Regions from separate parts of the Paenarthrobacter aurescens genome, predicted to be linked through region 3. Evidence: riboswitches for the same ligand, from Rfam matches in the RefSeq annotation. Region 3 holds a riboswitch; each other region holds the start of a gene.
The links. Region 3 has a riboswitch for S-adenosylmethionine ahead of ABI796_RS06900 (homoserine O-acetyltransferase). Riboswitches for the same ligand answer to the same signal wherever they lie in the genome.
Positions count from the first base shown of each region.

Region 1: it holds a riboswitch for S-adenosylmethionine, as region 3 does, so the genes downstream of both, ABI796_RS05120 (hypothetical protein) here and ABI796_RS06900 (homoserine O-acetyltransferase) in region 3, are expected to answer to the same signal.
Region 2: it holds a riboswitch for S-adenosylmethionine, as region 3 does, so the genes downstream of both, ABI796_RS17545 (DUF1737 domain-containing protein) here and ABI796_RS06900 (homoserine O-acetyltransferase) in region 3, are expected to answer to the same signal.

Region 1 covers NZ_CP157456.1:1,066,222-1,073,849, forward strand. Annotated here, with positions in the region: gene ABI796_RS05095 (LOG family protein) at 1-942, shown strand, start outside; gene ABI796_RS05100 (matrixin family metalloprotease) at 962-1,963, opposite strand; gene ABI796_RS05105 (matrixin family metalloprotease) at 2,015-2,851, opposite strand; gene ABI796_RS05110 (VIT1/CCC1 transporter family protein) at 2,994-4,160, opposite strand; gene ABI796_RS05115 (hypothetical protein) at 4,426-4,617, shown strand; gene ABI796_RS05120 (hypothetical protein) at 4,614-4,931, opposite strand; SAM riboswitch class IV at 4,948-5,067, opposite strand; gene ABI796_RS05125 (sodium:solute symporter) at 5,406-6,923, opposite strand; gene ABI796_RS05130 (helix-turn-helix domain-containing protein) at 7,188-7,628, shown strand, end outside.
Region 2 covers NZ_CP157456.1:3,774,665-3,782,292, reverse strand. Annotated here, with positions in the region: gene ABI796_RS17565 (glutamate--cysteine ligase) at 1-155, shown strand, start outside; gene ABI796_RS17560 (hypothetical protein) at 113-757, opposite strand; gene ABI796_RS17555 (O-succinylhomoserine sulfhydrylase) at 768-1,976, opposite strand; gene ABI796_RS17550 (rhodanese-like domain-containing protein) at 1,977-2,387, opposite strand; gene ABI796_RS17545 (DUF1737 domain-containing protein) at 2,384-2,650, opposite strand; SAM riboswitch class IV at 2,664-2,775, opposite strand; gene ABI796_RS17540 (SulP family inorganic anion transporter) at 2,859-4,562, opposite strand; gene ABI796_RS17535 (NtaA/DmoA family FMN-dependent monooxygenase) at 4,717-6,045, shown strand; gene ABI796_RS17530 (aromatic amino acid ammonia-lyase) at 6,045-7,601, shown strand; gene ABI796_RS17525 (PLP-dependent cysteine synthase family protein) at 7,598-7,628, shown strand, end outside.
Region 3 covers NZ_CP157456.1:1,487,569-1,495,196, reverse strand. Annotated here, with positions in the region: gene ABI796_RS06915 (SGNH/GDSL hydrolase family protein) at 1-726, shown strand, start outside; gene ABI796_RS06910 (winged helix DNA-binding domain-containing protein) at 728-1,942, shown strand; gene ABI796_RS06905 (hypothetical protein) at 1,972-2,406, shown strand; gene ABI796_RS06900 (homoserine O-acetyltransferase) at 2,416-3,537, opposite strand; SAM riboswitch class IV at 3,553-3,669, opposite strand; gene ABI796_RS06895 (bifunctional o-acetylhomoserine/o-acetylserine sulfhydrylase) at 3,833-5,173, opposite strand; gene ABI796_RS06890 (VOC family protein) at 5,397-6,035, shown strand; gene ABI796_RS06885 (CPBP family intramembrane glutamic endopeptidase) at 6,140-6,913, opposite strand; gene ABI796_RS06880 (histidine phosphatase family protein) at 7,002-7,628, shown strand, end outside.

The sequences.
Region 1 (7,628 bases), 420 kb from region 3:
TTCGATGACGGCGTGGAAGAAAGCCTCCGACGGCGCGGTGCCCTGATTTTCCCCCAGCTCCATAACGTGCCGTTCAACCCCTACCGAAGCGGCCTCTACACAGCCCATGAACTGTACGGGGACATCCCCACCGCTGAGTACGAGTCCACCCTGGACGCCCGCGTTTACCAGTGGAGCATCCTGCCGGGGCGGCGAGGCAGCCTGGACGCCACCCTCGCCGCAGCCCTGCACGATCACGCAATTGGTGATGCCTTGGACGAATTGCTGGAGCACGGCGCGCTCTCCGGCACCAAAGTGGTGGGTGTGATGGGCGGGCACGCCGCACAGCGGGGCAGCAAAGAATTCGCCGACGCCGCGCACCTGGGACGGCTGCTTGCACAGGACGGCTTCACTGTAGCCACCGGTGGAGGTCCCGGCGCCATGGAAGCGGCCAACCTCGGTGCCTACTTAAGCGGACTGCCCGACGCCGACTCCACCGCCGCGCTTGAGGCGCTCGCCGTTGTACCGGGGTTCAGGCCCTCGGTGACGGATTGGGCGCGGCAAGCAGCCGCCGTCGTCGGGCGTTACCCTGACGGTACCCCGACGCTTGGCATTCCCACCTGGTTCTACGGCCACGAGCCGCCCAACCTGTTCGCCACCCACATTGCCAAGTACTTCGCCAACGCAGTCCGTGAGGCCATCCTTCTGGAGCTCTGCAACGGCGGGATTGTGTTCCTTCCCGGTGCGGCAGGAACAGTGCAGGAGATCTTCCAGGACGCCTGCGAGAACTACTACGGCGCCCCGGAGACCATCACACCCATGGTGCTGGTTGGACGCGAACATTGGGAACGAACCTTTCCCGCCTGGCCCATGCTGCAAAGCCTCGCGGCCGGGAAGCCGATGGCGGAGAAGATCTTCCTGGTGGACACGGTGGAGGAAGCCCTGGCGGTGGTTGCCGGCTAAGGGTGGTTCCCCGGTAGGCTCAGAAGTCCTTGCTGCAAGGTCCCCTGCCCAGCTGGGCCAAGCCCGTCAGATCACCGGCAGCGTAGCCGCGCACCCAGGAAGCCTGATCGAACATGAGCTGCCGCGGATCGTCCACGTGGTCCAGGCCCAACAAGTGTCCGAGCTCGTGCATGATCACCGCTGTGCCGATCTCTTCTCCGTTGGGAGCGTTCACGATCTCAGCAAACTGTGGGGCATCCAAGGACACCGTGCCCGTGACGTAGGCCTTGTAACCGTTGCTCAGGCCGATGGAGGAGCTTCCACCAAGGCCCACTGTCTGCCCGGTCAGGCGCGGGACCTGCTCCGGCGTACTCCAGGCAATCAGGACAGGTGCCCAGCGGTCCCCGTACCTTTCGGGCTGGTACCCGGACCGGTTGGGGGAGGGAACTTCGGAACTGGGGCCGTCGTAGATAAACCTCAGCCCCGTGGCTGCACCTGCCTTTTCAACGGCCTCTTCCACCAAGGGCTGCCAGGAAGCCGGTGCCAGGTCCGGGTTCACCACGTAATGGATGGGCCTGCACGGCGAGTAAGCCAACGGGGTTCCATCTTCCTTGACGGCCAGGAATTTGTAGGAGGAACTGGTGCGGTTCAAGGGTGCCGGCGTGCCAAGCGGGGCATCTGCTTCCTCAAGGCCCGGCAAGGGTTCCTGGCGCTGGCCGAACGGAACCAGCCCGGGCCGGGGAGCCTGGCTTTGCGCGGCTGATGGGCCATAGATGAGCTGGCGCAGTTCACCACTGAAGTAAGCCCCGGCGCACACCAGCGCAAGGACCCCAAAGAGGAAGAAGATGGCCACCACGCTGCTGTGCTTGATGGGCGGCCTGACCTGGGGAGGATCCGGCGGGCGCGTGGAATATGGGAGGTACTTCGGACGAGGGGGATCGGGGTCCGGCCACTTGGGCGACCCATAAGGTTCCATGGAACCCCCTGACGTGATGGCCGCGACGGAAGGTGGGGCGCCGCCGTCGGCCGTATTGGCCAGCATAAGTCCCCATCCGCCCGGAGTCCATGGCAGAACTGCCCGCTGCGAAAGCTCTCAGATGTCCTTGCGGCAGGGGGCCGAAGCAAGAAGATGCAAGCCGTTCAGGTCGCCCGCGGCGAGTCCGTCAGGGGCTCCGATTTCCGGGTACATCAGTTGGATGGGATCATCCACGTGATCCAAACCCATCACGTGTCCCAGTTCGTGTTGCATGACCGCCAGAACATAGTCCGCTCCGCCCGGGCTGGCGAGCAGCTCCGTTACCTGGGGGGTGTCCAGTTCCAGGCTCCCGCTGATGTAGCTTTTGGGACCCTTGTTCAGGGAGTACATGGTGCTGCCGCCGGTGCCGATCACGTTGCCGGCCAGCGCCGGTGCAGCCTCCGGTGTGGTCCAGGAGATGAGCAGGGGAGCCCACCTGTCCCCGTACTTGGCGGGCTGATACGGCTCACGCCGGTCCACGGGCAACTCATCAGTAGTGCCGTCGTTGATGAACTGGATGCCGGACGCCGCTGAAATGTTCGCCAGTGCGGTGCTCAGCAGGGCATCTGAACCAACGGGAGCGGAGGCATTGTTGACTACGTAATGAAGTGGCCGGCAGGGCGAATAACCTACTGGAGTGCCGTCGTCGTTGGTGGCCAAAAACTTGTAGGAATCGTTGGTGGTGCCTGGGGCGGAAGGGGAGGCCAGCGGAGCGTCCGCCTCCTCAAGCCCCGGCGGTGGAGCGTCAAGGGCCCTGGGCTGTTGGGTATCGATGGGCCCTTGCAGCGGAGCGCCTGGAACACTCACGCCCGGGAACAGTGCGGTGATGCGCGGATCGCCTTGAAGGTAGCCGCTCACCAGAACAGCAACGACGCCGGCAATTCCGGCCATGAGCACTCCGCGGAGAACCCGCACCACTGTTCCACTGCGCCGGTGTTTTGGCGCGCGCGTTGCTTCCCGCTCCGGGTCCACGGTTCTCCATTCATGATGCCCTGGTCACGCGGGGCAGCGCGGAGGACGAACCAACATTACGGTCTGCGGCCCGAGCCGTCCAAACTTAGATGATGGTTGCCCCGAACAACAGGCCCAGCCCGTACGTGGCTGCCGCCGCTCCCAGGCCAATAGCCAGCTGCCGCAGGCCGCGGCTCAACGGAGACGTTCCGGACAACAAACCCACCACGGCGCCTGTGGCCAGAAGGGCGATGCCCACCAGGACCCCGGCAACCATCAAGGCCGCAATGCCCGTCATGCCAAAAATGAAGGGAAGGATAGGCACTATTGCACCTGAGGCGAAGAAGCAGAAGCTGGACATGGCAGCGCCCCATGCGGAACCAACGGATTCGTGCTCATCGGCCGGTGGTTTTTCCGGTTGCAGGGACAGGCTCGGATCGCAGTCGCAGCTGAACAAGCCCATGCGCTCGGCGGCGCGGTGCTCCGCCGCCTCACGGGTCATGCCCCTGGCAAGGTAGACCAGGACAAGCTCGTTGTGTTCGATGTCCAGGGACGGTGCCGCAGTGAGAGTTGCCTGCGTGGGCAAGGTGGCATTGAGCAGTTCACGCTGGGAGCGGACCGAGACGTACTCGCCCGCGCCCATGGACAACGCACCGGCTAGAAGACCGGCCACGCCACTCATCAGGACCACCGGGCTGGGAACGCCGGTTGCCGCCATGCCCATCACCAGGGAAAGGTTGCTCACCAAGCCGTCGTTGGCGCCGAAAACAGCAGCGCGGAAGGTCCCGGAAAGCCTGTTGCGTCCGCGGGTGGCAAGGCCACGGACCACTTCTTCATGGATTTGTTCATCGGCCACCATGGCAGGAGTTGCTGCAGGTTCGGTGCCGTAAGGGGAACGGCCCTCGGCGCGCTGAGCCAACGCGAGCACAAAAACCGAGCCGAAGTTGCGGGCAAGGAAACCCAGGAACTGGCTACGGGTGGATGCTGCCTTGGGCATTCCGGCATGCTCGCCAAGGAGCTTGAGCCAATGGGCCTCATGCCGGCCTTCAGCTTCGGCCAGGGCCAGAAGGATCTGGCGCTCCTCGCCGTCACGCCGCTGGGCCAACTCACGGTAGACGGCAGCCTCGGCGCGCTCATCGGCCAGGTACTGGCGCCAGCGGCGGATGTCCGCGTTCGACGGTGCAGCTGCTGGGGTGCCGGCGTTCCCGGCTGCTGCCGAATCGGGGGTGGGGTCCGGAGCGGGGCTCGACGAACTGGTGGATTCCTGGTGCATCTGCACTTTATCTCCTGTGCTGGGTGGGGTAGTAGCGGCCCCATTGCATGCCCCACACTACCGCTTATTCCCGCGGATTTTTGGCCGGTATTCCTTAGTGGGAATGTTCGGCGCACCGTAATTTCCGGGGCTCCTTGACCCTCGGTTGAGCCGGTGCTCAGATGGAGGGACAGGGGAATGGGGGCCTCCCACCCTTGGATTCCTGCATTCGGGTCAACGGGCTGAACTGCCTGGGAGAACAGGCCCACGAGACGGAGGTTGCATCATGAACACCACCGAATCACACGGCAACTACCCGGAACGGACAACCATCGAGTCCGACCCGGCCTACGACTACGCCGAGGACCAGGAAGTGGACGAACCCTGGGTTGAGGAAGTAGACGCACCTGAGGACGACGAACGCGTAGTCCCCATTGACGAGACCGAAGAGTTCCGCGAAGAAGACGAGGAAATCTAGCGCTGCTGTGCGTGGTTCAGGGCGAAGTTCCTTTCCACGCCTGCGCGTTTGCCTGCGCCGGCAACCGCCACCGTGAGGGTCTTCGTGGCTACACACCAGCGCGTCGGCCGGACGGCCTGGGCCAGCGCCTGAGCTATCAGCTGCGGTTCGGAATATCTGAAGTGCTCCGTTCCTGCCTTGGTAGTAATTGTCACCGTGCCCAGGAAGAGGTCGACGGCGGGAATCACCATCACCGTCCCGGCGGCGGTTAGAGCTGGGGTGCTTACTGCTGCTGGGGTGCTTGCGGGGTGGGTGGTATCGCCTTGGTACGGCAAGGGATTGCTCCTTGGGGGAGTGCTCTTGCCCGCTCGGTTGTCTCTGGTCCGGGACGGGCCGCTTCCTCATCCGAACCACCCGTGAACATGGGGTTGGCGTGTGGCAAGTCGGAGCTTGGCGCCACATCTCTTGAAGCTGGGACCACCCTACCCCACACCCCTGCGTTGTGGGGCCTGGTTTGCGTGGTTTGTGGTTGTTTTGGGGCGCAGAGCGGGCCCCGCAACGTGGAGCCCCTGGTGTTGTGGGGCCTGGTTTGCGTGGTTTGTGGTTGTTTTGGGGCGCAGAGCGGGCCCCGCAACGTGGAGCCCCTGGTGTTGTGGGGCCTGGTGTGCGTGGTTTGTGGTTGTTTTGGGGCGCAGAGCGGGCCCCGCAACGCCACTCGAGTTCTGCGTCTCAGTACGCCAACGCAAAGCGGCGCCGCCCCGTAAAGGGGAGGCGCCGCCGTCGAGCGTTGCTTGTTTCTTTGCCCTTGCTTACGGGGCGGGCGTGGTGAGTTCTTCCTCTGCCACGCGGGTTCCGGCCACACGGTCCGTCCAAGCCTTCATGACGGCCGGATCGGTGGGCTTACTGGCCAGCGAAACCACTACGTACACCAGTGCCGAGGCGATCAGGCCGAAGTAGATGGGCTCGTTGGCATAGATGCCGTCCAGCGGAACTTCCGCATTGATCTCGAGGATGATCATGGTTCCCAGGGTTACCACTGAACCGGCAGCCATGGACCATGCTGCGGCAATGCCTGTTCCGCGCTTCCACACCAGGCCGCCGATGATGGCCACCAGCAGGCCACCCACCAGGATGTCGTAGGCGATTGTCAACGCTGCCACCACGTCCTTGGTGGAAATGGCGATGATGATCGCTACGATTCCCAGCCCGAGGACCCAGTAACGGTTGGCCTTGACGTCGTGCTCAGGGTTGTCGGAGTCGGAAGTGTCCACCGTCTTGCCGAACCAGCTGGCAACGAACGGCATGACGTCTGCGCGGGCCACGGTGGCCGCAGCAATGAGTGCACCGGAGGCGGTGGACATCATGGCGGCCACAGCAGCGGCGAGCACCAGGCCGCCAATGCCGATGGGCAGGAGGCGGGTGGCCACCTCGGCGTAAACGTCATCCTTGGCAGCGATTTCGACGCCGGCAAGGGCAACGTTGGCCGCCATGCCGATCAGGGCGCCAGCGAAACCGTAGAGGATGCAGTAGACGCCAGCGGTGGCGCCACCCCAGCGCGCCACGGTGGGGGTCTTGGCGGTGAAGACGCGCTGCCAGATGTCCTGGCCGATCAGGAGGCCCAGGGTGTAAACGACGAAGTAGGTGATGATGGTCTGGAGGCCGATGCCACCGATGTCAAAGAAGCTCTCATCGACGCGTGCACGGATGCCGTCGAGGCCCCCGGCAGCGTTCAGGGCGAACGGGAGCATGAGGAAGAAGATGCCCACGGTCTTGATGACGAACTGGACCTGGTCTGCAAGGGTGATGGACCACATTCCGCCGATGGTGGAGTAGACCAGGACGATCGCGCCGCCGATTGCGATGGCGAGCCAACGCTCCCAGCCGAAGAGGACCACAAAGATGGTGGCGTACGCGCCGGTAGAGGTAGCGCACAGCATCAACGTGTACGCCAGCATGACAATGCCCGAGGTCTGCGTTGCCGTGCTGCCGTAGCGGAGGGTCAGCATCTGGGAGACCGTGTAGATCTTGAGCTTCTGGATGGTGCCGGCGAACAGGAGGCTGAGCAGCAGCACGCCCGAACCGATTGCCACAACAAGCCACATGCCAGAGATGCCGAATTTGTAGCCCAGGCCGACGCCGCCCACGGTGGATGCGCCGCCCAGGACCACTGCAGCCATGGTGCCTGTGTAAAGGAAGGGTCCCAAGCGGCGGCCGGCCACCAGGAAGTCGCTGTTGTTCTTGGTGCGGGACTTGCCCCACCAGCCGAATGCCAGCATGGCGAGCAGGTACACCACCACGATTGCGATGTTTATAGCCGAAGATTCCATGAACGGTCCTTGGAGCTGATGCACAGAGGTTGGGGTTCTCGACGATACTCCTGCGAAGTGGAGAAGTCTCTGTGCTGGTGATTGGAGATTGGGGATGTTGTGTGCCTCACAGACAACACTTGTTGCCTATGAGGATATGTTGTGATGGGAGTAACAGTCAAGATCCTTTAGTCATGCTTCCGCGTATTCTGGCGCTCTTGGCCTGTGGCCCGGCTACTATTGCTCCAATGACAGGGCCACATGACAGGCCTGAAAGGTTCGTGAATGAAGGCTCTACCCGTTGAACCGAGCAACGTCCCAGTTGCCATCGGTTCCAGAATCCGCGCCGCCCGGCAAGCGCAGCGCCTCACCATTGAACAAGTGGCCGATGCCACCGGACTGACCAAGGGCTTCCTCAGCCGTGTGGAGCGGGACCTGACGTCGCCGTCGGTGGCTTCCCTGGTAACCCTGTGCCAGGTGCTGTCCGTCTCCGTGGGTGATTTGTTCGCCGCTCCGGAGACCCACCTGACAAAGCGCGACGACGGACCCCGCATCTCCCTGGGTGGCCAGGGCATTGTGGAGCGCTTGCTGACGGCCCGTTCCGAGCGGCGGCTCCAGATCCTGCAGGCGACCATAGAGCCCCATGGCCGTGGTGAAAACGAGCTCTACGCCGTGGACTGCGACGTCGACGTCCTGCACGTGGTGAAGGGGCGGATTAAGCTCATT
Region 2 (7,628 bases), 2.1 Mb from region 3:
GGCGTGGCGACGGGCAGAGGCAGCCGGGAAGTCCTCCGAGCAACGAAGCATTGGCCGCCGTGGTTGGGCATGCTGCGAAAGTGACGGTCCGCGGGGGTGCGGCCGGGGCGCATCAGGACCGTTCGCCCTTACTGTCCCGGGTCCGGAGACCGTAGCTTTCTTCCGGCTCCTCCCACGCCATCAAATATGCTCCCGCAAGCCCCTCAACCAGGTAGAAAGCGAACGGCGGAATGTCCTTCTTGGCTACCAGGATGGCGCCGTAAATGGGTGCGGAGGCCGCGGCCGTGATTCCTATCCATCGTTTGGCAGGCAAGGAAAGCAGGCTGCCGCCGAGCGCTGCCAAAGCCACAACATGCAGCCCGGAATACGTCAGGAACGGGGCGTTGGATCCACGGCGGTAGGCAAAGCCCTCAATATCAAACGCCCGCCGGGCAAGGCTGGAGACGAAAAGCGGGGCACCTGCCAGCAGTGCGGCCGCAGCGGCGAAAGCCCACTTCTTCGCCCTCCTGCCTGAGGTGCCCGAGTCCGGAATGGAGCGGGCGAACGCTGCGAATCCCACAGGCACTGCGGCGGTTCCGGCAGCGGTAAGGTGCTGCCCCGTGATCCAGCCGCGATGCCCTGCCTGCAGCATACGGAGGCGCTCGGCGTCGTCGGGGGTGATGTAAACCCGTGAGACGGGCGAGATGCCGACGAACCACACCACCGTGCCGGCAACAATGACTGCTCCGGCACGGCGATAGGGATGGTTCCCGCTCATGGCAGCAAGGTTAGACCTGTTTGAGGGCCTTCTCCAGATCCGAGATGAGATCCTCCACGTCTTCAAGTCCCACGGAGAGGCGGACCACGCCATCGGAAAGCCCGATCGCCGCCCGACCTTCAGGCCCCATGGCCCTGTGGGTGGTGGTGGCGGGGTGGGTGATGAGTGACTTGGAATCGCCCAGGTTGTTGGAGATGTCGATGACGCGGAGGCCGTCGAGCAAGGCGAACGCAGCCTCTTTTGCTGACCGCCCGGCCGAGGGGGACAGTTCGAATGTCAGCACCGTGCCGCCCGCCTTCATCTGCTTCGCAGCAAGCTCGTACTGCGGGTGGGACTTGAGCAACGGGTACTTGACCCAGCTGATGGCAGGCTGCTGCTCGAGCCACTCTGCGATCTTCAAGGCGGACGCCGAGCTGTGGTTTACGCGCAGCCCTATTGTCTCAAGGCCCTTGGTCAGCACCCAGGCATTGAACGCGGACAACGAGGGGCCGGTGTGCCGCATGAGTTGCTTGACCGGACCATCAATGAATTCCTTGGTGCCCAGGATCGCGCCGCCCAGGACACGTCCCTGGCCGTCGATGTGCTTGGTACCGGAGTACACGATCACATCGGCGCCCAGCTCACCGCAGCGTTGCAGCAGGGGAGTGGCGAATACGTTGTCCACCACCACGGTGGCCCCGGCGGCATGCGCCAGATCACTGACCGCGGCGATGTCCACGATCTCCTGCATGGGGTTGGAAGGTGACTCGAAAAAGACCGCAGTAGTGGGCTCGGAGAGGGCTTCGCGCCACTGGTCCAGGTCCGGGCCGTCCACGAACACCGTATGGACGCCCCAGCGGGGCAGGATCTCATTGAGGATCACAAAGCAGGATCCGAACAAGGACCGGGCAGCTACCACGCGGTCGCCGGCAGCCAGGAGAGCGCCCAAGGCGGTGAAGACCGCAGACATCCCTGAGGCCGTGGCAAAGCATGCCTCGGTTCCCTCGAGCAGCCGCAGCCGCTCCTGGAACGTTGCGACGGACGGGTTGCCGTAACGGGAGTAGACGAAGCGCTCGTCCTCACCGGTGAAGGCACGCTCGGCCGCAGCGGCGGATTCATAAACGAAGCCTGAGTTCAGGAAAACGGGTTCGGACGTTTCCTGGAAGTTGGTACGGTCAAGGCCACCGCGGACGGCCTGGGTGTCAGGGCTCCAGCCGGCGGCGTCAGGATTGAAGGTCACTTACTCGGTCCCCAGATTCGTAGGCAGGCCACGGTTCTTCCAGCCGTTGACCGTGCGTTCGCCGTAGCGGTCCGGTTCGCCTTCAAAACCTTCCAGGACGTTGTAGGAGGTATAGCCGGCCTGCGTTGCGGCAATCGCGGCGGAGATGGAGCGCTGGCCGGAACGGCACAGGAACACAAGTTCAACTGAATCGTCCTCGGGTGCCTGCTGCCGCAAGTCCTCGATGAAACGGGAGTTGGGGATGCCGCCGGCGAGGTTCCACTGGATGAACAAGGGATCGTTTTCCGTGGCTTTGGTGTCCGGGATTCCGATGTGGGCCCATTCACCCTCGGTGCGGACATCCACCAGGATGGCGCCCTGTTCGAGCTTGGCCCACGCATCGTGCGGGGTCAGGTCACCTGCGTAGCTCATGCGTGGCCCTCGAATGCTTCGTTGTCTTCGTAGTTCTCAAGCTGGTCAACTGCACTGGCCACAGCGGCATCGGCATTGGCGATTGCGGCGGGCAGCACGATCGCTTGGGCCACAATGACGTCCGTGCCATTGAAGGTGGCTGCGGGGCTGCCATGGAGCACGTAGCCCTCGGCCAGGGCGTTGTGGATCCGCTCACAGAAATCACGGGTGTCAGGGCCTGTGATCAGGCGATAGGAAAGTTTTTCTTCAGTGGGTTCAGGCATAGCTGGTGCTCCTCAGTCACGCTTGCAGTTCGAGTTGTCGATACGCCGAGTAGTCACCTGAGGCACCCCGCCGGAGAGAGGGTTGCCGACCAGCAAGTCAGGGCTTTGCGCTGGTACTCATTACTCAAGAAAAACGTAACATCCACGGGCCTCGGGCTGCACTTGCGGGCTGTTGTCCGGCCGTCATGTTGCGTAACCGGCGGCTTCTTCATACTTTGTCCTTCAACTCACGGACGGCGGCACCCACCGTGGGGAAGAAATGGTCGGGCGTGAAACGGGCGGCTGTGCCAAGCCGGATCAACTTGTCCTTGACCGGTCCCTTCAGTTCGGCGAACACGAGGTCCACACCTTTGCTGGCCAGCCACTCGTCCAGCGTGACGAGGTCATCCAGTGCCGTGGTATCAATCCCGGTAATGGGCTCTGCGGCGAGAATAACGTGGGTAACCGGTGCTGAATTCCCCTCCGGGGCTTCGTCAAACTGTTCGCGGACGAAGGCGGCCAGAACCTGCCCGTTGCCGAAGAAGAGAGGCGCATCAAAGCGGAGGATCAGGAGTCCGGGGATGCGGGCGCCATCAGGATGCCGCTCGAGGTCGTGGTACCCGGGGAGCCCGTCTTCAGCTCCGAGTTCTGTCCGGTACGGATCCCAGGCCCTGCGGACAAAGTCCAGAAGTGCCAAGGCTATGGCCACCACGATTCCCTGCAGCACACCGACGGTAAGGACTCCCAAGAATGCCGCCAGCATCACCACTGATTCGCTGCGGCTCAGGCTGAGGAGCCGTCTGACGCCGGAAGGGTCAGCCAAGGCAATAGCAGCGGCAATGACCACCGCGGCCAGCGTTGCCGAAGGCAGGTATCCGGTAACCCCGGGTGCCAGGAGCATGAAGGCAAGGACCAGCACGGCACCAACCACCCCGGTCATCTGGGATTTGGCACCGGCGTCCACCGCCACAGGGGTGCGGGAGGTGCTGCCGGAGATGGGGAATCCGCCCAGCAGTCCGGTGGCCGTGTTGGCTGCCCCCAGCGCAGCCATCTCCCTGTTGCCCGAGACTTTCTTTCCTTCCTTGGCTGCCAGCGACTGGGACAGGACACCGGTGTCCGCGAAGGCCATAAGGGCAATGCCTGCGGCTGCGGGAAGCAGCGCCAGAGCATCCGCCCAGCCGATTCCTCCGAGCGCCGGCATTGGAAGCCCCTGAGGCAGGACGCCGGTGACCTTGACGTCGTCGTCCAGGCCCAAAACAGCTGTGGCAACGCACGAGCCAACCACCGCCAGCAGGACGCCCGGCACTTTCCATTTCAGGAGTCGCGGGATCCAAATGAGGGCAAGTGAACCGACGCCCAACAGCAGCGCAGCGATGTTGACCTCCCCGCCCAGCAATCCGGTGGTGACCTTTGCAAGCTTCTGCCAGATATCGCCGTCGGCCTCTATCCCCAGAAACGCCGGAAGCTGCGATAACGCCACCAGCAACGCGATTCCATTCAGGTACCCGAGCCTGATGGGTTTGGACAGCAGCCCGGTGATGGCGCCCAGTTTCAGCGCTGAGCCGGCGATCATGATGATCCCCATCAACACAGCCAACAGCCCGGCGAGGGCCACCGCCCTTTCACTGTTCCCGGCCGCGAGCGGCACAATAGCGGCAGCGATCATGGGCGCAAGGGAGGAATCCGGCCCCAAAACCAGAATGCGGGAAGGGCCCACCATGGCGTAAACCAGCAACGGGACAATGGTGGCGTAGAGCCCAGTGACGGGTGGAAGGCCCGCCGCCTGGGCGTAAGCCATCCCGGCGGGAACCAGCAAGGCAAAGAGAGCAGCACCCGCCACGGCATCATGCCGCAACCATTCGAGCTTGTACCCTTTGAGCGCCCAGATGTCCCCGAGACGGTCCTTGGCAGAGGTGCGGGTGGCTGAGGTCATACAGAGATCATTCCGGACCGGTGCTGTTTGCGGAACAAGGCGGACCCCTTATGTGGAAAATCCCAACCGTCAGGAGTCAGGCCCAAATATGACGTCCCGGGAGCATAATTGACCCAGTACGACCCCCTGTAACTTCGCATGAAATCAGGTCGCGGTGAACGGACATAGCGGTTCTACACTCAAGCCCATGCTGCATTTTGGATGGTTTGTGGGCCACGGGTTCGGTGTCCAGGGCTGGGGGACTCCCGGCTATGCTCTGGGCTACGACTGGAAGAAACCCGCCCTGTATCAGGACGCTGTGCGGGCCTTCGAGCAGTCCGGGTTGGACCTGTTCATCATTGAAGATTCCCTCACCGTTCCGGACACCTATGGCGGCACGGCAGAGGTTTCCTTGGCTCATGCCTCTTTCGCCCCTAAGCATGATCCGTTGGCGCTGGTCCCGTACCTTCTCTCAGCCACCGAGCACCTTGGGATCGTCCCGACAGTCAGTGCCTCCTTCTACCCGCCATTCACAGCCGCCCGGCTCCTGGCCACGCTGCAGCACTTTTCCGAAGGGCAGCTCGGCTGGAACGTTGTGACCTCCGGCAGCGACCTCGCCGCGCAGAACTATGGGCTGGACCAGCAGATTGAGCATGATCTCCGGTACGGGAAAGCGGAGGAATTCGTGGACGTCGTCAGGAAGCTTTGGCGCAGCTGGGAACCGGGCGCCGTGCTTGAGGATGTTGAAGCCGGGGTGTTCGCGGACCACAGCAAAGTGCACCCGATCAACCACGACGGCGAGTTCTTCAAAGTCCGGGGACCCCTGAACACCGCGCCTCTACCCGAAGAGCCAGTGTTGGTGCAGGCCGGTGCCTCTCCCCGGGGTAAGGCCTTTGCCGGCGGCAATGCTGATGTAGCCATTGCCTTGGCCCGTGGCGTGGACGGCATGAAGTCCTACCGGGATTCGATCCGCGCGGAAGCTGCAAAGGCCGGGCGCAACCCGGACGACGTCAAGGTACTTTTCGTCCTGAAGCCAACTGTTGTGGGTTCCCCCGCTGAGGCCGAGGAGTTGCGGGCCCAGCGGCGGGAACTGAGCCAGCGCGACATCGACAGCCAGCTGAACTCCATCTCCTACCTCTCGGTGATCGACTTCAAGAAGTTCGACCTCGACGCACCGCTGCCCGAACTGAGTACCAACAGCAACCAGGGCACGCTGGAGCACTTCGCCAAAGCGGCCCCGCCGGGTTCAACGCTTCGCCAGATCTTGCAGGCGCGCAGCGGTGGCGCGGGCGACTCGATCATTGGCACTGCCGGCGAAATCGCCGATTACCTCGAGGAAACCGGTTCGGCCGTAGGTGGTGACGGATTTCTTTTCTCCGGCTTTGTGGACCCGGTGACGGTGCACAGCGTTCTGGACAAACTCACACCGGAACTGCGGCGACGCGGCCTGTTGAGGAAGAGTTACGGCAACGGCGGGTTCCGGCAGAACCTCTTGGACTTCTGATGGTGCAGGGAGCATCCAAAACTCTCGTCATCGGTGCCGCCCCCGTTCGTGCCGCCGACGTCGCGCGTGCCGCCCAGGACGCGGGATTTCACGTGGAACTCAACCCGGATGCGTTGTCTTTGCTCGGACGGTCTCGGGAGATCGTAGAGCAGACAGCAGCCTCCGGACAGCGCGTTTACGGACTGAACACCCTCTTGGGATCCGGCCGGGATACCGCTGTGGAGGAGAACTCGCTCCATGCCTATCAGGTGCAGGTTGTCAGGTATCACAACAGCGGGGTTGGCTCGTATCTGGACCGCGCCGCTGCGCGTGCTGTGATCCTCACCCGGCTCATCGGTTTCAGCCGCGGCGGCTCCGGGGTGCGGCCCGAAACCGCAACTTTCTATGCCCACATGCTCAACAATGATGTTTTTCCCGCCATCCCAAGCGAAGGCTCCATGGGGTCCTCGGACCTGACCCACCTTGCCGCCGTCGCCGCTGTTGCCATGGGGGAGGGCGAAGCGTTCAGCGCGGACGGCACCCTGATCTCCGGCGCCAAAGCGCTCGCCGACGCCGGTCTCACACCGCTCGTCCTCGCGCCCGGTGAGGCCCTCGCACTGGTCAGCGCCAACGCCTACTCGGTGGGCGCCGGAACCCTCGCATTGCTCCGGCTGCAGCACCTGGCCGAGCTGGCCGACGTCGTGCTTTCCCTCTCACTGGAGACAATCGCCAGGTACGACGGCGGCGGGAACCTCAGCCCGTTTTCGCCGGCCATCCAGGCGGCAAAGGCGGTGGACGGGCAGCGCGACTCGGCAGCTGCCGTGCGTCACCTGCTGCGTGGCGGGTGGTTGGAAGACGTTCGCCCCGAGGTCTCTGTCCAGGACGCGTTGTCCTTTAGGGCCGCGCCGCAGACCCATGGGGCCTTCAGGGCCCTCGTGACCCAACTCAGCGGTGCCTTGGAAGTGGAGCTCAATGGCCGCGGCGACAATCCGCTGGTTGATGTTGCGTCCGGGGCCATGGTGTCGGGCGGAAACTTCCAGCCGATGCAACTGGCACTTGCTTTTGAAGGCCTGCGGCTGGCGTTGGCGCACGTGGGAATTTCCAGTGAGCGTCGCATTGCCAAGCTGTATCCCCCGCAGCGGGCTATCCGCGCCCGTCATTTGCAATCGGCGTCCGCCGGTGAGGGCCTTGTGCAGGAGGAGTTGCCCGGACTGCTCTGGTACTCCGCCGCCGGGCTGTTGGCCGAGCTGAAGTTCCTGGCAGCACCGGCGACGCTGGGCGCACCAACCCTCTCTGCCGACGTCGAGGACCATTCAACGCTGGCCCCGCTTGCTTTGCAGCAACTCGAAAAGTCGGTGGAGGCCGCTGAGAAGCTACTGGTGATCGAGGCGCTGACGGCGTCGTATCTTTTGCTCGAAGCCGGAGCCGCGCAGCCGCTCGGAAAGGGGACCGGCGTGGTGGTGGGCCGCCTGGCCGATGTGTTGGCGGACCGGCCGTCAGCGCCGGAACTGGTGAAGAGGGCCCGGCGTGAACTGCGTGTGGTGGTCCCGGAAGTGATGGGAGGGGACCGGGGATGACTACCGGGATCCGGAAACATGGAGTGC
Region 3 (7,628 bases):
CCCCGCAACCCCGGCGGCAACCGCGGTTGGGCGGATCGCGTTGCCGAAGAACTGGGCCGGGGCCAGGAGGACTTCGCCTACGCAAACCTCGCCATCCGGGGCAGGCTGCTGCAGCAGATCATCGATGAACAGGTGGGACCCTGCCTGGATCTCCAACCGGACCTCGTGTCCATTTCAGCCGGCGGCAATGACCTCATCCGCCCCGGCGGCGATCCTGATCTGTTGGCCGAAAAGCTTGATGCCGCAGTTGCGGAGTTGAGCTCAGGTGGTGCCACCGTGGTGCTTTTCAATGGTCCTGACACGGCATCATCGGTGTTGGGACGCATCCGCGGCAAGGTGGCTATCTACAACGAGAACCTCCGGACAGTGGCCGCACGGCACGACGCCGTCATCGCGGACATGTGGTCCCTGCGGCAGCTGGCGGACTACCAGATGTGGGACGTGGACCGCCTGCATTTCTCGCCGCTGGGGCACCACACCATCGCCATGATGGTGCTGGAGGCGCTGAACGTTCGCCACACACTTGAGCCCCTTGTACCCAAAGCCCTCCCGCCCCGCACCTGGCGTGAGGCGAGGTCCTCGGACCTGGTCTGGGCACGTGAGTACTTTGTCCCGTGGGTGATCCGCCGGCTTCGGCACCAATCCTCCGGTGACGGCATCACACCGAAACGCCCGACGCCGGGACCTGTCTTTGGCTCCTCCGGCAGCGTGTTGCCACGCCGCTGACGTGACCATCCCCCCAGCAGGCGCGGAGAGTATCCGGCGGACACGACTCCGGCGCCAACAATTGCGCGCCCCCTACGCCGACAACCCCGCGGATGCGGTCCGCAACCTCCTGGCCGTCCAATCACAGGAATTCCCCTATGCGCGGTGGACGCTCTCGCAAAGAAGCTCCCCCCATCCTTCCTCCATGGTCACGGCCTCGGATGTTGAGCAGGCCGTAGCTGATGGAACCATTCTGCGGACACACATCCTGCGCCCCACCTGGCACTTTGTGCACCGGGAGGACCTCGGCTGGCTGATGGGATTATCCGCAGACCGCCTGCACCAAGGCAACAAAGGGATGTATCGCCAAACCGGAATTGATGAGGACGCTGCTGCAAGGAGCGGCCAAATCCTGGCTGCGGCGGTGGCGGACGGGGCCCACAAGACACGCGAGGAACTGGCCCAGGTTCTGGAAGAAGCGGGCTTCCCCAGTAAGGGATTGGGCTTCATCTACCACCTCATGCATGCCGAAATCAGCCGTGTCCTGGTGAGCGGCTCCCCCGTCCGATCCTCCGGCGGCGCCCTGAAACAGACCTATGCCCTGTTCGAGGAGCGCGTTCCCGGTTTCCTTCCCACACCGTTGGCCGGAGAGGATCGTGAACAGGCACTGGGGCAACTGGCACTGCGATACTTCAGCAGCCGCGGCCCTGCAACCGTGAAGGACTGTGCGGTGTGGTCCGGGCTGACCATGAAGGACGTGAAGCGTGGAATCCAGGTGGCACAGGACCTCTCTCCCGGAGCCCTGGGCACCCTTGAGCTTGATGGGCTTCCTTATTACCTGGCAGCTGAAGAAGTAGAACCGCTGGCCAGCGGGGACGCTACCGAAGACCCTTCAGTGGCTGAGGACGCTGCGCTACCCCGAATCGACCTCATCCAGTGCTACGACGAATACGTGATGGGCTACTCGCAATCACGGCACTTCCTCGGTGGGACAGCACCGTACTTCCCCGAGGACAACGGCCCCATGCACGTGGTCCTGCTGGATGGCAGGTTGGCCGGATGGTGGCGTCACGGATTCTCCGGCGGGGCCTGCCAGCTGGACGTCCGGATGAACCGTCCGGCCACCGCGGCAGAGCAAGCAGCCTTGGAAGCCGAGGTGGACCGGTACGGCCGGTTCCTGGGCATGAACACCACACTGGTGCGACGTGGCGGGAACGGTCCAAGGGCACAGGACTAAGCTGGGGTGAGACCTAGGAGGCCTGCACCGTGAACAATCTGATCTTCTGGATCATCGTCTGCTCGTGGCTGATTCCACTCGGAATCCGCATGTATAACCGCTCCCGGGCGCGCCGGATCCAACACGGAGACTTTCGCGCCCCAGGGTATCCCCCGCAGAATCTGCCCGGCCCAGGCTACCCGCAGCAGCAGTACCCGCCGCAGCAGCACCCAGGACAGCAGTATCCGCCGCAGAACTACCCGGGCTATCCGTCCGGGCCGAGCACCATCCGCCCCGCGGATGACGCACCGCAGTCCGGGCCGCCGTCGAGCCCGTCATCCCCCAGCACGTTTCCCGCAACGTACGGTTCGGAGCCGCAGGGCTTCCGTGCGCGCAAGCTCGCCGAGCTGGACGCGAAGTTCAGCAACGGCGAGATCGCCATGGAGGACTACATGCGGCAGCGCGGCGAGATCATGAACGGCTGAGTTGCCGGTTCAGGCGAAAAACGCTTCGCGAAGCTGTGCTGACAGCTGGCCGATTTCGGTGAGGAAGCCGTCATGGCCGATGGGCGCCTCAATGACATGAACCGGCACTTCGCCGGGGAGCGCAGCAGCAAGTTCCCGTGACTGCGCCGGGAAGTAGAGCCTGTCCGTGTCCACTGCCGCCACAAAGAACTCCGCCGTGGCGAGGGACAGGGCTGTCTCCAACGAGCCGCGGTTCCTGGCGACGTCGTGGGACATAAGGGCCTCGGTGATGGCGATGTAACTGTTGGCATCAAAACGGCGGACCAGTTTGTTTCCCTGATGGTCCAGGTAGCTTTCAACTTGGTATCGGCCCCGCTCCCCCAAAACGGCAGCAGCCAAAGGGCTTTCCTGATGCTGGGCTTCCCTGCCGAAGCGTAAGTCCAGCTCCAACGCCGAGCGGTAGGTGATGTGGGCGATGCGCCGGGCCAACGCCAAGCCGTGCTCCGGCGCAGTACCACCGTAGTAATCGCCGTTGTTGAAGTTGGGGTCCTGCCTGATGGCCAGGGTTTGGGCCTGGGCGAAAGCGATTTGTTCGGCCGTGCTGTAGGCGCCCACCGAAATCACTGCGCAGCGTTTGACCCTGTCCGGGAACGTCACAGCCCATTCAAGGGCGCGCGCGCCGCCCATGGACCCTCCCAGGACTGCGTGCCAGGCCTCGATTCCCAGTGCGTCAGCGAGGCGCGACTCAGCCTCAGTGCTGTCGCGCAGGGTGACCAGCGGGAAACGTGAGCCCCACGGGCGTCCGTCCGGCGCTTCTGATGATGGGCCGGTGCTGCCGTAACAGCCGCCCACGATGTTGATGGAGATCACGAAGTACTTGTTGGTGTCGATCGTGGCACCGGGCCCAACCAGCTGCTCCCACCAGCCTTCTTCGTCCGTCGCGCCGCGCGCTACATGGGTGCTGCCGGTAAGTGCGTGCTGGATCAGCACCGCGTTGGAAGCATCAGCGTTCAGCTTCCCCCACGTCTCGTAAGCAAGCACCACGTCCGGGAGGAAACCACCGGCTTCAAGTTCCAGCGGTCCTATGCCAACGTACTTGACGGTTCCGTCTTCTTCTCCGGATTTTGGGAGGGCTGTAGCAGTAATGGTCATTCCTTTGACACCTTAACCTCGCGCTTGCCCGTCGCCTTGCGTGCGAACAGGCCAGGTCTTCACCCGGGGCACCCCACCGCGGAGGAGGGTTGCCGGCCAGCAAGCCGGGGCTTTTTGCTGGCACTCATGACCTAATACCAAGAGTCTAGGAAACGCAGGGTGGTTATGGCGAAGAATGTGACAACAGTGTGACGGTTTTGGGCCTCATCATTCATGGACGGGCTCTCAGGGCTGCCGCCCGGCGAATAATCGTCGGCACGGGCGGCAGCCTGGACAGTGCAGGGAGCTCTGGACGTCAGGCGCCCTTTGCGGCCCGGAATCCGGCTTCGAGGTCGGCAATGATGTCGTCGACGTGCTCAATGCCCACGGACAAACGCACCAAGCCGGGGTTGACGCCTGCAGCCAGCTGCTGTTCCACCGTCAACTGGCTGTGGGTGGTGGAGGCCGGGTGGATCACCAGTGAGCGGACGTCGCCTATGTTGGCAACGTGCGAGTGCAGCTCGAGGCCGTCCACAAAACGCTTACCGGCTTCCACGCCGCCCTTGATGTTGAAGGCAACGATTGCGCCTGTGCCCTTGGGTCCGTACTTCCGGCCACGGTCATACCAGGGGCTCGAGGGCAGGCCGGCGTAGGCGACCGATTCGACGTCGTCGTGGCTTTCCAGCCATTCAGCCACCTTGGTGGCGTTGGCAACATGACGTTCCACACGCAGGCTCAGGGTTTCCAGGCCTTGGGCAATGAGGAAGGCATTGAAGGGCGAGACAGCAGAGCCGAGATCCCGGAGCAACTGAACGCGGGCCTTGAGGATATAGGAGAGGTTGGCGCCCAGGGCACCGTCCTTGCCCAGGTCGCGCGCATACACCAGCCCGTTGTAGCTGGGGTCCGGGGTGTTGAAGCCGGGGAAACGCTCCGGATCCTTGCCGAAATCGAAGTTGCCGGAGTCCACAATCACTCCTGCGATTGCCGAGCCGTGACCACCCAGATACTTGGTTGCGGAGTGGACCACAATGTCAGCACCCCATTCAATGGGGCGGATCAGGTACGGCGTTGAAAGCGTGTTGTCCACGATCAGGGGCACGCCGGCCTGGTGGGCCGTGCGGGCGATGCCCTCGATGTCCAGCACGTCCTGGCGGGGATTGGAAACAACTTCGCCGAAGAACAATTTAGTGTTCGGCTGTACGGCGTCACGCCACTGCTCCAGATTGTCCGGATCTTGAACGAAGGTGACGGAGATGCCGAACTTCTTCAGGGTGTGGGCCAGCAGGTTGTAGGTTCCGCCGTAGAGGCTGGGGCTGGCCACGATGTGATCACCGGCTTCGGCGATGTTCAGGATGGCGAACGTCTCAGCTGCCTGTCCGGAGCTGAGCAGGAGAGCACCCAGACCGCCCTCAAGGCTGGCGACCCGCTGCTCCACGGCATCCTGGGTGGGGTTGCCGATCCGCGTGTAAATGGGAGCGAGTTCGGCCAGGGCAAAGCGGTTGGCTGCACTCTCGGCGCTGGGGAACACGAAGGACGTGGTCTGGTAGATCGGGAGCGAGCGGGCCCCGGTGGCTGAGTCAGGCTCCTGACCGGCGTGGATCTGGCGGGTTTCGAAAGACCATCCTTGGGACATGGAGTTCTCCTGTTCGTGACGCATGGGTTTGGCACGCAATGAGCGTGACCTTGGAATTGCTGTGGAGCAGCTGAGCTGGGGCCAGTCTAAGAACAGTCCGGACGCCGGGACAGCTTTATGACGCCGGTGGAATCTTTCGGTCTCCCAGCGTCCTTCCATGACGTCCAGCGGAGATGGTTGCGCACATCCTATGTTGGTTAGGCTTGACTTAGCTGAGACCCTGATCACAAAGTGCCAAGATGAAGCCATGCGCATGGATCACGTCTCTTACGCCTGTGAACGAGATGGCCTTTTGGCCACCACCGAACGAATTTCCGCGGCACTGGGAGTGGACGCTGTCCGGGGCGGAGTGCACCCGCGCTTTGGCACCCGGAACATGATCATTCCCCTTGCGGATAACAAGTACCTGGAAGTGGTGGAAGTCCTGGACCACCCCGCTTCTGACAAAGCACCCTTTGGCCAGGCAGTCCGTGCACGCTCGGCTGCCGGCGGTGGATGGATGGGCTGGTGCGTCGCCGTTGACGACCTCGCCCCCTTCGAAGACCGCCTCGGCCGCGCCGCTGTCCCGGGCAACCGCAAGTTCCCCGACGGCCGCGAATTGGTGTGGCAGCAGATTGGCATCCTCGGCCTGATCGCCGATCCCCAGGTGCCCTACCTGCTCAAGTGGGAGGGCGACCCCTCACTGCACCCGTCCAGGATTTACGAAAGCGACGTCAAGATGTCCAGCCTCACCATTGCAGGCTCGGCTGAGCGCGTCACCGAGTGGTTGGGTGAGCCCGTGGAGAAGCCGCTTGAGGACGTGGCAGTCCAGTGGATGGCGCCGCACGGCACGCCCGGCATCATGTCTGTAACGTTCGAAACCGCTTCCGGAGCCGTCACCATCTGAGAAGTTCCCTCCCTCCGGACTGAGCTCCGGGCATAGCTTCGGCCGCCATCAGCGGGTGCCAATGACGTCACCCACCGATGGCGGCCGAATACTTTTAAGCGCCCCTATCCAAGGCCTATGGCCTTGCCGAACAGGCTGAATCCTACGAACGCCACAATGTCCAATAGTGCGTGGGCAATCACCAGGGGCATCACGCGTTTGGTTTTTGTGTAGATCCATGCGAACACCAAACCCATGACCACGTTCCCTATGAACGGGCCGAATCCTTGGTACAGGTGGTAGCTTCCCCGCAGGAGGGCGCTGACCACAATGGCTGCCGGGACACTCCACCCGAACTTTCCGAACCGGTCCATGAGGTAGCCCACCACGATCACTTCCTCGACGATCGCGTGGCGCATGGCCGAGAGGATCAGCACCGGCACCGTCCACCAGTAGGCGTCCAGGCCGCTGGGCACAATGGCCGTGGTAATCCCCAAGGCGCGGCCGGCGGCGTACAGTCCCAACGAAGGGATGCCTATGGCCGCTGCCAGACCGAGGCCTTGGAGAAGGTCCTTGCCGGGCCGGGCAAAGTTGAAACCGAGCCGGGCGAATGCCGAGCCGCCGCTTCCCTCCTTGGACGCGGGCACATGGGTGGACAGGAAGTAGAACACCAGCGCCACGGGCACCAGGGCGAACACAATGTCCAGAAGCTGGTAAGTGAGATCAAAATACTCGCGCGTGCTTTGGGACCTGTTCAGCGTTGATGTGGCATCAGCCAACGGTGCCCGCGACATCTTGTCCAGCAACTGCACCACGGAGTAGACGGCCGACTGGCCCAGGGACAGGCCCAGCACAATAAGTACTTCGGCTCGCAGCCGTCGGCGGGAAGCAAGGAACATGTACCTATCTTGCCCTTACTCCCTGCCACTTTGCCGTGAACCGCACACCTTGCCGGACCAGCAGCGGCAGCGCCCTATGCTTGGTGGGATGGGCGCCCCTGAGAGAATCTTCATGATCCGGCATGGACAGTCTGCCGCGAATGCCGACACCACCATCTACAACCGCGTGCCGGACTACCGGATCCCCTTGACCGAACGCGGTGTGGAGGAAGCGAGGCTTGCCGGGGAGAAGCTGCGCCGCAGGCTCGACGGCGAGCAAGTGTGCGTGTACGTCTCCCCCTATCTCCGGGCCTACCAGACCCTCGAGGCCATGAACCTTGGATCCCTGGTGGAGAGGGTGATAGAGGAGCCCCGGCTTCGCGAACAGGACTGGGCAAACTTCCAAATTGCCGGGGAGATCGAGGACCAGAAGGAGCTGCGCAACCTCTACGGCCACTTTTTCTATCGCTTCCGTGAGGGTGAGTCCGGCTCGGATGTCTATGACCGGGTGTCATCCTTCATGGAAACGCTCTACCGGCATTGGCAAAAGCCCAGCTATGTACCAAACACACTCCTGGTGACGCACGGGCTGACCATGCGCCTGTTCTGCATGCGTTGGTTCCACTGGACGGTGGAGTACTTCGAGTCGCTGAACAACCCGGAAAACGCAGAGCTTCGCACACTGATAAAGAACGACGACGACCAGTACAGCCTGGATATACCGTTCAGCCAGTGG